3 regions of the Micromonospora sp. CPCC 205561 genome follow, and region 2 is predicted to be linked to each of the others. Evidence: riboswitches for the same ligand, from Rfam matches in the RefSeq annotation. Region 2 holds a riboswitch; each other region holds the start of a gene.
What was found. A riboswitch is a leader RNA that binds a small molecule or an ion and turns the genes downstream of it on or off. The one in region 2 is predicted to bind S-adenosylmethionine.
Positions count from the first base shown of each region.

Region 1: linked by a shared signal. The riboswitch ahead of V6V16_RS24755 (ABC transporter substrate-binding protein) and the one ahead of thrC (threonine synthase) in region 2 are both predicted to bind S-adenosylmethionine.
Region 3: linked by a shared signal. The riboswitch ahead of V6V16_RS24075 (aminotransferase class V-fold PLP-dependent enzyme) and the one ahead of thrC (threonine synthase) in region 2 are both predicted to bind S-adenosylmethionine.

Region 1 is NZ_JBAKHV010000065.1:22,741-26,548, forward strand. Features, by position in the region: gene V6V16_RS24750 (amino acid ABC transporter permease) at 1-396, opposite strand, end outside; gene V6V16_RS24755 (ABC transporter substrate-binding protein) at 437-1,294, opposite strand; SAM riboswitch class IV at 1,566-1,677, opposite strand; gene V6V16_RS24760 (RraA family protein) at 1,748-2,440, opposite strand; gene V6V16_RS24765 (sensor histidine kinase) at 2,561-3,808, opposite strand, start outside.
Region 2 is NZ_JBAKHV010000015.1:11,222-15,029, reverse strand. Features, by position in the region: gene V6V16_RS10865 (DUF4232 domain-containing protein) at 1-551, opposite strand, end outside; gene V6V16_RS10860 (hypothetical protein) at 797-1,537, opposite strand; SAM riboswitch class I at 1,778-1,913, shown strand; gene thrC (threonine synthase) at 1,924-3,210, shown strand; gene V6V16_RS10850 (GNAT family N-acetyltransferase) at 3,649-3,808, shown strand, end outside.
Region 3 is NZ_JBAKHV010000061.1:6,710-10,517, reverse strand. Features, by position in the region: gene V6V16_RS24080 (PrsW family intramembrane metalloprotease) at 1-1,482, opposite strand, end outside; SAM riboswitch class IV at 1,505-1,627, shown strand; gene V6V16_RS24075 (aminotransferase class V-fold PLP-dependent enzyme) at 1,674-2,954, shown strand; gene V6V16_RS24070 (FUSC family protein) at 3,148-3,808, opposite strand, start outside.

The DNA.
Region 1 (3,808 bases), on a different contig from region 2:
CAGCTGCGCGGCCTCCACCGACTGGATGCCGGAGCGGAAGATCTCGCCGATGTAGGCCGCCGCGATCAGCGACAGCGCCAGGATGCCCAGGGGGTACGGGTTGGGCCCCCACACCCGCATGCCCAGCGGCGCCAGGCCGACGCCGATGAGCAGGATCGTCGCCGCGGCGGGCAGGCCGCGGAACACGTCGGTGTAGACCCGCGCCGGCCACCGCAGCCATCGGGTACGCGAGATGCCCGCGACGGCCAGTGCCATGCCCAGCACCGAGCCGAGCAGGGCGGCGGAGACCGCCAGGATCAGCGTGTTGGGCAGCCCCACCGTCAGCATCTCGGGCAGCGCCTCGCGCATGGAGTCCCAGTCGAAGAAGGTCTCCCACAGGGTGCTCAACGGATCCATCGTTCCTCCCACCGCCCCGCCCGCTCGTCGTCCGTACGTCTCAGGAGGTGGCCGACGCCGACGGCACCGCAACCGTGCCGCTGCCCGGCTTGAAGTCGGCCGGGATCGGGCGGCCCGGGTAGTACTGGGCCTGCAGGCGGCTCCACGTGCCGTCCGCGATCACCTCGTCGAGGCCCTTGTCCAGTGCCTCGCGCAGCTTGTCGTTGCCCTTGGCGAACGCGTACGCCGTGGGGGCAGGGCTGAGCAGCTTGGCCGCCACGGTGATCTTGCCGCCGCTGTCGGCGGCCGACTTGTCGCCGATCTCGGCGGGGGCGATCCAGGCGTCGGCGGTGCCGGCCTTGAGCTGGTTGATCGCGCCGTTGTAGTCGGGCACCCGGACCGGGTCGAGCCCCTCGCCGGTGGCGTAGTCGTCCTGGACGGTGCCCTGCACGACCACGACCCGCTTGCCGGCGAGCTGGTCGAATCCGGTGATCGACGAGCCGGCCGGCACGTCGAGTCCGAAGTGGCCGAAGTCGTAGCCGTTGCCGAAGTCGACGGTCTTCCTCCGCGCCTCGGTGATCGTGATCGAGGAGCTGCCGACGTCGAACTTGCGGTTGTTGACCTGGGAGAGCAGGGCGGAGAAGTCCGTGCCGACGAACTCCACCTTCAGGCCGACCTTCGCGGCGACCGCGGTGAGCAGGTCGTTGTCGAAGCCGGTGAACCTGCCGTCCTTGAGGTAGACGTTCGGCGGGGCGTCGGTGAGCGTGCCGGCGCGCAGCACGCCCGGCTGGAGCAGGCCGTACGGGTTGTCGGCCGAGGCGCCGGAGGCGTCGTCGCCGCAGCCGGTCAGCGCGGTGGCGGCGAGGACGGCGGCGACGCCGAGGGCGGCGGCCCGGGTGAGGGAGGAAAGGATGCGCACAGGTGTCTCCGATGAGGTGTTCCGGTGGCGGGCACGGGCGTGCGTCGCCGACGGTGCGCCCGGTGGGCGTACCGCTGGGATGGGTCGTGGCAGAAGGGGTGGCGCGCCTAGCGCGCGTCGCCGGGGCGACAGGAGGTGGCGCAGACCCGCATCGTGTCGACGTGGCGGCGCCGCGTCAGGGCCGGCTCCGTCGGGGCCACGGCGGGGCCCGCCGGTGGGGCGAGGCTGCGGAAGGACATGGCTCTCCTCGGTCGGTGACGACCCGGGAACCAGGCCGCGCTTGCACCGGAACCACTCCGGTGCCTGGTCCTCACCCGGGGCACCCCTGCGCGGACGAGGGTTGCCGGCCAGCGAGCCGGGGCTTGACGCTGGCGCTCATGACCTGCCGACGAGGCTAGCAGCCCGTCCCCGGCAACCGTCCAGCCGCTATGACGACCCTCACCCGGGCCCGGGTCACTCCTCGATCGCCCCGCCCACCCGCCGCAGGTGCCGGCGGAAGGTGTAGGCCGGGTCGGTGGCGCGGTGGGCCAGGTACTCGGCGAAGCCGGTCTGCTCGCGCAGCGTCTCCCCGGCGCGGATCCGCCGTGCCTGGACCCGCTCGACGTCGCGGATGCGCTCCGCCGCGGCGAACAGCTCCGCGGCGCGCCCGGCGGGGAGGAAGAGCGCGCCGTCGTCGTCGGCGACCACGAGGTCGTCGGGACCCACCAGGTGCGGCCCGACCCGGGCGCTGGTGAGCGTTTCCGGCTCCCTTGGGTCGAGCCGGGTCGGCCCGAGGGGGAGGGCGCCGTAGCTGAACACGGGCAGGCCGATCTCCACCAGCTCGGGAGTGTCCCGGTGCAGGCCCCACACCAGCAGCCCGGCGATCCCGGCCGCGACGCCCTCCAGCACCGCCAGTTCGCCGACGCACGCCTCGTCGCCGCGGCCGCCGTTGTCGATGACGAGCACGTCGCCCGGGGCCGCGTTCGCGTACGCCTCCAGGAACACGTCGACGCTGCCGTGGTGGCGCACCGGCAGCACCCGGCCCGCGATCCGGTGACCGGGGACGACCGCGCGGATCCCGGCCGGCGCCGCGCGCGGCGGCACACCGAGGCCTACGCAGGCGTCGGCGATCAGCGGCGTGGACAGGTCGGCGAAGCGCTCCCGCATGACGTCCCTCCCGGCGGTGCCCGGATCGTGGGCCGTCATCGTAGGGAGCACGGGCGGTGCCGGGGCGAGGTCCAATCCTGCCCCGCTGGCATCGCGCCCGGCACGCCGTCGCGTGCTCCCTCAGACCGGGACCCTCTGCTCCGCCGCCGGCTCGCCCGACTGTCCGGGTACGACCGCCGCCGGCACGCGCGGCATCGTGAAGACGAACCGCGTCCCGCCCTGGTACGCCTCGTCCAGGCTCAACGTCCCGCCGTGGTGCTCGACGACCTTCTTGCAGATCGCCAGGCCGATGCCGGTGCCCGGGTAGGCGCCCCGGGGATGCAGCCGCTGGAAGATGACGAAGATCTTCTCGGCGTACCGGGGGTCGATGCCGATGCCGTTGTCCTCGACCGCGAACGACCAGCCCTCCGGCGTCTCCGCGACCGTCACCCGTACCAGCGGGGCCCGGTCGGGGCTGCGGAACTTGACGGCGTTGCCCAGCAGGTTCTGCCACAGCATGGTCAGCAGGGTCGGCTCGCCGCGCACGGTGGGCAGCGGGTCGTGGGTGATGGTCGCGCCGGCCTCCTCCACCGCCCGGGAGAGGTTCGCCTCCGCCTGCGCGAGCACCTCGGCCAGGTCGACCTCCCGCTGCTCCGCGTAGACCCGGCCGATCCGGGAGAAGGTGAGCAGGTCATTGATCAGCTCCTGCATCCGGCTCGCCCCGTCGACGGCGAAGCCGATGTACTGCCGGGCCCGGTCGTCGAGCTGGTCGGCGTAGCGGCGCTCCAGCATCTGGCAGAACGACGCCACCTTGCGCAGCGGCTCCTGCAGGTCGTGTGACGCCACGTACGCGAACTGCTCCAGGTCCTCGTTGGAGCGGCGCAGCTCGGCTGCCTGCTGTTCCAGGGCGTCGCGGTCGTGCTGACTGCTCTCCCACGCCTGCACCACCGTGCGGCGCATGGTCTCCACGTCGGTGGTGAGCCGGGCGATGTCGGCCGGGCCGTCCGGCCGCAGCCGGTGCCGGAAGTCGCCGCCGGCCACCTGCCGCACCGAGGCGCCCAGCCGGTCCAGCGGCCGCAGCACCCTCGTGCGTACGAGCACGGAGCCGACGATCCCGCAGAGCAGCAGGGCCGCCAGGATCGACACGAAGGTCAGGTCCCGCAGCGCCCGGGCGCGGTCGAGGTCGCCGCGGCCGGCGTCACGGATCCGGTCCAGGCGGCCGACCAACCCGGTCAGCTCGGCGCGTACCGCCTCGAAGGTCTCCGCGTCCCCCGTCACCAGCGGCGCCAGCTCCTGCGGCGTCGCGCCGGCCCGCCGGGCGCCGACCAGGCGCTCGGCGAACCGGTCGCGCCAGCGGTCGGCCAGCCGCTGCGCCTCGTCGAGTTGGCC
Region 2 (3,808 bases):
ACCTGCGCGGACCGGCCCACGGCGGGGGCGACCTCCAGCCGCTCGCCGGCCGTGGCGACGACCGTCGGGTCCGTCACCAGGTTGCGCCAGAGCACGGCGGCGCCGGCCCGCTCGCCGGGCCGCAGGATCAGCGGCCGGGGCGGATCGTCGAAGCCCGACGTGATCCCCTCGGCCCCGTCGATCACCCGGACCGGGATCGGGTCGCCGTCGCCGTCGAACAGTCGCGGCACCGGGTAGCCGTCGAGCCGGTAGGGCTCCGTGCCGCAGTTGACCAGCTCCAGCCCGAGGGCCCGCAGACCCATCGCGGCGCTGGTGCCCGGCGAACTGATGTGGACGCCGGAGTCCGGGCAGCCGGCGGTGGGGGCGGCCCCGGACGCCGGCGCGGTCCCTCTCGGTACCCTGCTCGGCGCCGGTTCGACCGACGGCAGGTCACCCGCCGGGGAGCAGGCGCCCAGCAGGACGAGTCCGCAGACCGCGAGCCCGACCGTCCGCGTCGGGTCTGGAACTCCCCGGTGACGGCGCGCCGCGGGTCGGGCTTCGGGAAGTGCCATCGCCCGATCATCGCACCCGCCGGTGCGGCGCCGATCCTGGGACGGCGGCCGTCGAGCGCGGTTCGGCCGCCCCACCTGCGCGACCACCGCTCCGGGCACCCTCCGGGCGCCTGTCGCGCCGGCTCGGCCACGACATCACCGGTCCCGGAACCCGGCCGACGCGGTCGGAGCGGGACGGGAGCCGCCGGTCCGCCTCGCCCGGGTGGTGGCGGGCCCGCACCGACGTAAGCGGGGGCGTGTCGGGGTCAGTGGGAACGGGGCCCGCGCCTGCGGGTGGAGGAGTCCACTGCGGTGTCGCCGTCGGCGGAGCCGGCCGTGCCGCCGTCGGTGCCGGTCGCGCGGGTGTCGGCGTGGCTCAGCTCCACCAGCTTCGTGCCCCTGAGCTGGTAGACGGCGGTGCGTCGGATGCTCAGCTCCGCCGTCGGGCCGTCCGCGGGCCGGGTCAGGTAGACCACCGTCGCCCTGCCGTCGCGGACGCTGACGCTCTGCACCGGCGTACGGTCGCCGAGGTCGGCCTGGGCCTGGTAGTCCGGCTTTCCTCCGACGTTGCGCCAGGCGGCGAGGGTGAAGAAGCGGCCGGTGCCGCCGCCGTCGAGCATGACCACTCCGATCGCGTCGGCCGCGCCGTCGCCGTCGAGGTCGCCGACGGCGCACGGCCGCTGCAACTCCACTGTCGTGCCGTCCCGGTCGGACCAGCGGCCGTCGGCGAGGGGGATCGGGGCCGCGTACCCCTGGTAGCGGACCTTCGGGCTGCCGACCCGGGTGTCGCGCAGCGCGGCGCAGGTGAGCCGGTCACCGGTGCGGCGCGTCGGGGTCGCCCGGCTGGTCGCCGGGGCGGCGTCGGCGTCGTCCCGCTGCGCGGCGGTGCCGGCGGCCCGGTCGGCGGACCGGCTCCGCTTCTTCCGGCTGCCCGAGGAGCAGGCGGTGGTGGCCACCAGCAGGCAGGCCATGGAGAGCGCCACCACCGGGACGAGTTTGCGACGCATCACGCGTTCCTTTCCGTCGATGTGCCCGCACCGTAGCGGCCTCGCGCCAGCGCGCCCGCCGGTGGTGGACCAGGGCCGGCGCGGCGTCCATCCGGAGGGCGGCAGCGCTCGACGGCCCGGGCGGCGGGGCGTGCCGCGGACCGTCCGGCCGGACGGCCGGGCCTGCGGCGTCGCTCACAGCGTGGGATGTCCCGCCGGTCCGGGCGGCGTCGGTGCTTAGACTCGACGGCACAACTGCATACCTCATCCAGAGGGGCTGAGGGATACGGCCCGACGACGCCCCGGCAACCACCCCGCGCGCTCATCGCAGAGCGACCGGCGGGGCAGGTGCCAATTCCGTCCCCGCCGCAGGGTGCGATGCGGGGAAAGATGAGAGGACCCTCGACATGACGTCGACGTTCGCCCCGCCCGGCATCGACACCACGGCCAGCCCCGCCCGCGCCCTGGTCTGCCGCGCCTGCTCGGCCCGCTACCCGCTCGCCGCCCAGCACGCCTGCTACGAGTGTTTCGGCCCGCTGGAGGTCGACTACGACGCCGCCGCGCTCGCGCGGGTCACCCGGAAGCAGATCGAGGCGGGCCCGCAGAACATCTGGCGGTACGCGGCGTTGCTGCCCGCCGGTCAGGACCCGGCGACGCGGGTCACCCTCGACCCGGGCTTCACCCCGCTGGTGGCCGCCCCGCACCTCGCCGCCCAGCTGGGCATCACCGCTCCGCTCTGGGTCAAGGACGACAGCGCCAACCCGACGCACTCGTTCAAGGACCGGGTGGTCTCCGTGGCCCTGACCGCCGCCCACGCCCTCGGCTTCAGCCGCTACGCCTGCGCCTCCACCGGCAACCTGGCCAATTCGGTCGCCGCGCACGCCGCCCGGGCCGGCGCGCCGTCGGTGGTCTTCATCCCGAGCGACCTGGAGCAGGGCAAGGTGGTCACCACCGCCGTCTACGGCGGCGAGCTGGTCGCCATCGACGGCTCGTACGACGACGTGAACCGGCTCTGCGGCGAGCTGGTGGAGACGGACGAGTTCGAGGACACCGCGTTCGTCAACGTGAACGTACGCCCCTACTACGCCGAGGGGTCCAAGACGCTCGGCTACGAGGTGGCCGAGCAGCTCGGCTGGCGGATCCCGGCGCAGGTGGTGATCCCGATGGCCTCCGGCGAGCTGCTCACCAAGATCGACAAGGCGTTCACCGAGCTGGTCGAGATCGGCCTGGTGGAGGCGCCGGCCGGCGGCTGGAAGGTGTTCGGCGCCCAGTCGGCCGGCTGCAACCCGATCGCCACCGCGCTGCACGCCGAAAGCGACACCATCGTCCCGGTCAAGCCGACCGGCATCGCCAAGTCGCTGAACATCGGGGACCCGGCCGCCGGCCTCTACGCCCTGGAGGCGGTGCGCCGCACCGGGGGCTGGATGGAGTACGTCGACGACGACGAGATCCGCGCCGGCATCCGGCTGCTGGCCCGGACCACCGGCGTCTTCGCCGAGACCGCCGGCGGGGTGACCGTGGCGGTGCTGCGCAAGCTGGTCGAGGCGGGCCGGCTCGACCCGACGGCGGAGACCGTCGTCTTCAACACCGGCGAGGGCCTCAAGACCCTCGACGCCGTGGCCGCCGAGGTGGGCCCCACCCACCGCATCAAGCCCTCCCTGCGCGCCGCCCGAGACGCCAACCTCCTCTCCTGACCACCCCCACCCGCCCCGCCTTCCCACCCCCACCCCACCCCTCGCCCCGCCCCCGCCACACCCGCCCCGCCATCTTGCACTCGTCGCCCCCGCATTCCCGACATTTCGGCCCGGCTGGGGGCGGAAAGTGCAAGATCGCGGGGGCAGGAGGGGGCAGGACGGGGCGGGGCGGGGAGGGAGGGGGCGGGGGAGGGGGGGGCGGGGAGCGGTGGGTAGCTGTGGTTTTGCTGTGCGTACGCGAAATGCGGTCCCGAGGACTTGACGGCAGGAAAGGGACGGCGCAGGATGCTCCCTGCGGGAGGGCGTTTCGCCGGAGACTTTCAGTTCTTGCGACCCAACGCCGGAGGCGTTGTGCGAGCGTCCCTCCCGACCAACGTTCCGATCGGGCCGGCGTAAAATCGCTGGCCCGATCGTCGTTTCATGACGCACCCTCACCTGATGGGCATCACGATCGCGCCGCTCGACGTCGCCGACCAGGCCGCGATCGACCAGGCCTACCGGATCGGCGCGGCGGCCAACGAGGCCGATCTGCCGGACTTCCCGCCCTTCTGCCGGCGGCGCTTCGAGGCGTCGGTCCGGCACCCGATGCCGGGCAACG
Region 3 (3,808 bases), on a different contig from region 2:
GGGCGGCCAGGCTGCCGGCGGCGGCGGGCCGCCGTACCAGCCCGGTGCGCCGTGACCGGCCGGGTAGGCCGGGGGCGGCGGCGGGGCGAGGATCACCGGGATCGGCACCACGGGCTCGTCCGGTGCCTCGACGACGCGCTGCGAGCCGTCCGGGAAGCGCAGGTGGTAGCGGCTCCCGTCCCAGATCCCCGCCGGCGCCTGCGGGTCCCTGCCGACGAAGAACGCCCGGTACGCGCCGATCGACTCCAGCAGCTCGCGTTCCTCCCGCGCGGTCCGCTCGCGGTCCGCCGGCCGCCGGTCCAGGCCGCGCAGGGCGCCGTCGCGCAGCAGCGCCAGCCGGGTCGCGGCGAACTGGTAGCCGCGCATCGCCTTCAGTCCCGCGTCGCCGGCCACCCGCTTGGCCCACGCCCGCGCCGCGTGCCGGCGCCCCAGGCTGCTCAGCGCCGCCACCTCGGGCGGGGTGAGCCAGCCCGCTCGGACGTAGTCCGGCAGGGTCCGCTCGGTGAGCCGCCCCTCCCAGGCGCGCAGCCACACGGCGAGCCCGACCATGCCGAAGAAGACCGGCACCATCACGCCGATGAAGCCGTACAGCATGATCAGCATCTGGCCGGTGGCCTGGGTGAGCGTCGGCAGCAGGTTCCAGAGGCCGTGCAGCATCATCGCCAGCAGCAGGCCGGCGATCGGGGCGAGCACCCGGACCCACCGGTCGGCGGCGCGCGCGGCGATCCCCAGCCCCACCCCGGTCATCGAGGTGAAGAGCGGGTGGGCGAAGCCGAAGAGCAGGATCCGGACGATGAAGACGGCGATGACCTGCTGCGCGCCGGTCGCGGGGCCGTACCGCTCCACGCCGGTGGCGTAGCCGTAGCCGCCCAGGTAGAGGATGTTCTCCACCATGGCGAACCCGATCGCGGAGAGCCCGCAGTAGACCAGGGCGTCGGTGATGCCGGAGATCTCCCGGCGGCGGAAGATCAGCAACAGGATCGGCCCGAGCGCCTTGGTCAGCTCCTCGATGAACGGCGCGACCAGCACCGCCGTCAGCGCGGTCGGCAGCCCCCACGCCTCGAAGCGCCCGGCCCAGAACTCGTTGACGGTCAGCGAGGCGGCGGTGGAGACGAACGCGCCCCAGGCGAAGCAGAAGACCAGGTACTTCAGCGGCTCCGGTTCGTAGCGGTCCAGCCAGAGGAAGCAGCCCACCAGCACCGGAACCGGGAGGATCGCGGCGACCACGCCGATCAGCAGCGCCTCGGCGCCGAGGTTCTCGCCCAGCGTGAAGACCATGAACAGCGCGCACGCCGCGATGAACAGGACGGTCGCGGCCAGCACCAGGAACCGACGCCAGCCCAGCCGGCGCAGCGGCATCCGGGGAGCCCCGCCGGCCGGCGGGACGGCGGGCGCGGTCGGCGACGGCGGCAGGGGTACGCCGGGCGGGGTGTCGGCCATGCGGTCAGCGTAACCACCGCGGGCCGGCTGGTCCGGGCGCATTCGCCCGGCTATGCTGCCCGCAGGTCACGAGCGCCAGCGTCAAGCCCCGGCTTGCTGGCCGGCAACCCTCGTCGAGTTCGCGGTGGGGTGCCCCGGGTGATGACCGGGCCCGGCCCGTGAACCGCGCGCCGGGCAAGCGCGGACCCCGCCCGTGTGTGCCCACCCGGGGTCCCTGGACCCGGAGGTCGGCCATGACCGTCACTCTCGTACCCCCGCCCGCGCCGCGGCCGGCCGCCGCCGTCGGGCCGCTCGACGTGCTCGGCGTGCCCGGCCAGGTCAACCTGGACTACGCGGCGACCGCGCCCTGCGCGCGGGTCGCGGCCGACGCGGTGGCCGAGCTGCTGCCCTGGTACGCCAGCGTGCACCGTGGCGCCGGAGCCCTGTCGCGGCGCTGCACCCTCGCCTACGAGCGCGCCCGGCAGACTGTCGGTGACTTCTTCGGCGCCCGCGCCGACGACCACGTGGTCTTCACCCGCAACACCACCGACGCGCTGAACCTGCTGGCCCGGGCCCTGCCCGCCGGCACCACGGTGGTGACCTTCGGCGGTGAGCACCACGCCAACCTGCTGCCCTGGCCGCGCGGCTCGGTCCGGCTGCCGGTGCCCCGGGAGCCGGCCGAGGCGGTCCGCGCGCTGGCCTGCGCGCTCGCCGAGCTACGCCGGCCCGGCACGGGGGGCGGCCCGCGCCCCGCGCAGGGCCCGCCGGTGCTGGTCGCGGTGACCGCCGCCAGCAACGTGACGGGCGAGCGCTGGCCGGTGGCCGAACTGGCCCGGGTGGCGCGGCGGCACGGGGCCCGGATCGCCGTGGACGCGGCGCAGCTCGCCCCGCACGCGCCGGTGGACGTCGCCGCCCTCGGCGTCGACTACCTCGCGGTCTCCGGTCACAAGCTGTACGCGCCGTTCGGCGCGGGGGTGCTGGTCGGGCGGGCGGACTGGCTGGACGCCGCGCCGCCCTACCTGGCCGGCGGGGGCGCCACCAGCCACGTCGGGGCGGCCACCCACGATGTACGGTGGTCGGCCGGCCCCGGCCGGCACGAGGCGGGTACGCCGAACCTGCTCGGCGCGGTCGCGCTGGCCGCGGTCTGCGCGGCCCTGGCCGACGCGGACCGGGGGGCCCTGCACGACGCCGAGCAGGCCCTGCTGGCCCGGCTGCGCGAGGGCATCGCGGCCCTGCCGCACGTGGTGGAGCTGCGCACCTTCGGGCCGGGCGCGCCCCGGGTGGGCATCGTGTCGTTCGCGGTGGCCGGCCGGGACTCGGCGGAGGTGGCGGCCGAGCTGGCCCGCGCGCACGACATCGGGGTACGGGACGGCCTCTTCTGCGCCCACCCGCTGGCCCGGCGGCTGCTCGTCGAGGCGGCGACGCGCAGCGGCCGGCGGGACCTGCCGCCGACCGCCCTGCGCGCCAGCATCGGCCTGGGCAGCACCGCCGCCCACGTGGACCGGCTGCTCGCCGCCCTGGCCGCGCTGGCGTGACGTGGCGGCCCGCCGCCCGGCCGCCCGGCCGCCCGGCCGCGCCGATCTTGCACTTGCCGCCCCGACAATCCGGACTCAAGCCTCACCTCGAAGGCCGAAAGTGCAAGATCGCGAGGGCGGGGGCGAGGGCAAGGGGCGAGGGGCGGGGGCGAGGGGCGGGGCGGGGCGGGGCGGGGGCGTGGGGCGGGGCGGGTCAGCCGAGTGGGGGTGTGGCGGGGGGTCTTGGGGCGTCGCTCCGCTCCCCCGCGTCCCGCGGCCGGTCCAGGTCGCCGAAGGACTGGCGCACCCCCCGGTTAGCCTCCTCCTGCGTGAGGCCCGAGGCCACCATCAGGTCGCTGGCCGTGGTACGCACCTGCGCGACCACCACGCTGCCGGAGAAGCCGACCCCGTCGGCGTACGCTCGGCCGGCCTCGCTGACCGCGCGCAACGCCCGCTCCCGCGCCTGCTCCGGTTCCTCCCCGACCGCGAACTCGTGCTTGAGCAGGCGTACCGACTCGGCCAGGTGGGCCAACGCGTCCGGCATCGACTCGGGGACGGGCTCCTCGTCCTCGATCAGGGTGACGGCGCGCCGGATCAGCGTGCCGGCGTTGCGCATCGCCCGGTCGAGCGGGTCGGCGGCCTCGGCGTAGTGGGTCAGCTCGTCCCTCCGGTGCCACCGGGCCGGCGAGAGCATGGCGGTCTCCTTCGCCCCCTCGATCGCCTCGGTGAAGGTGGAGAGCTCGTCCTGGTTGTTGCGGAGCCGTTCCAGGGCGCGTTGCGCCTTCTCGCGGTCGCGGTTCCGCAGGGCCTCCGCGGCGGCGTCCAGCTGGTCGGCGAGCAGGTCCAGGGCCGGCCGGGCGGCCCGGTTGATGATC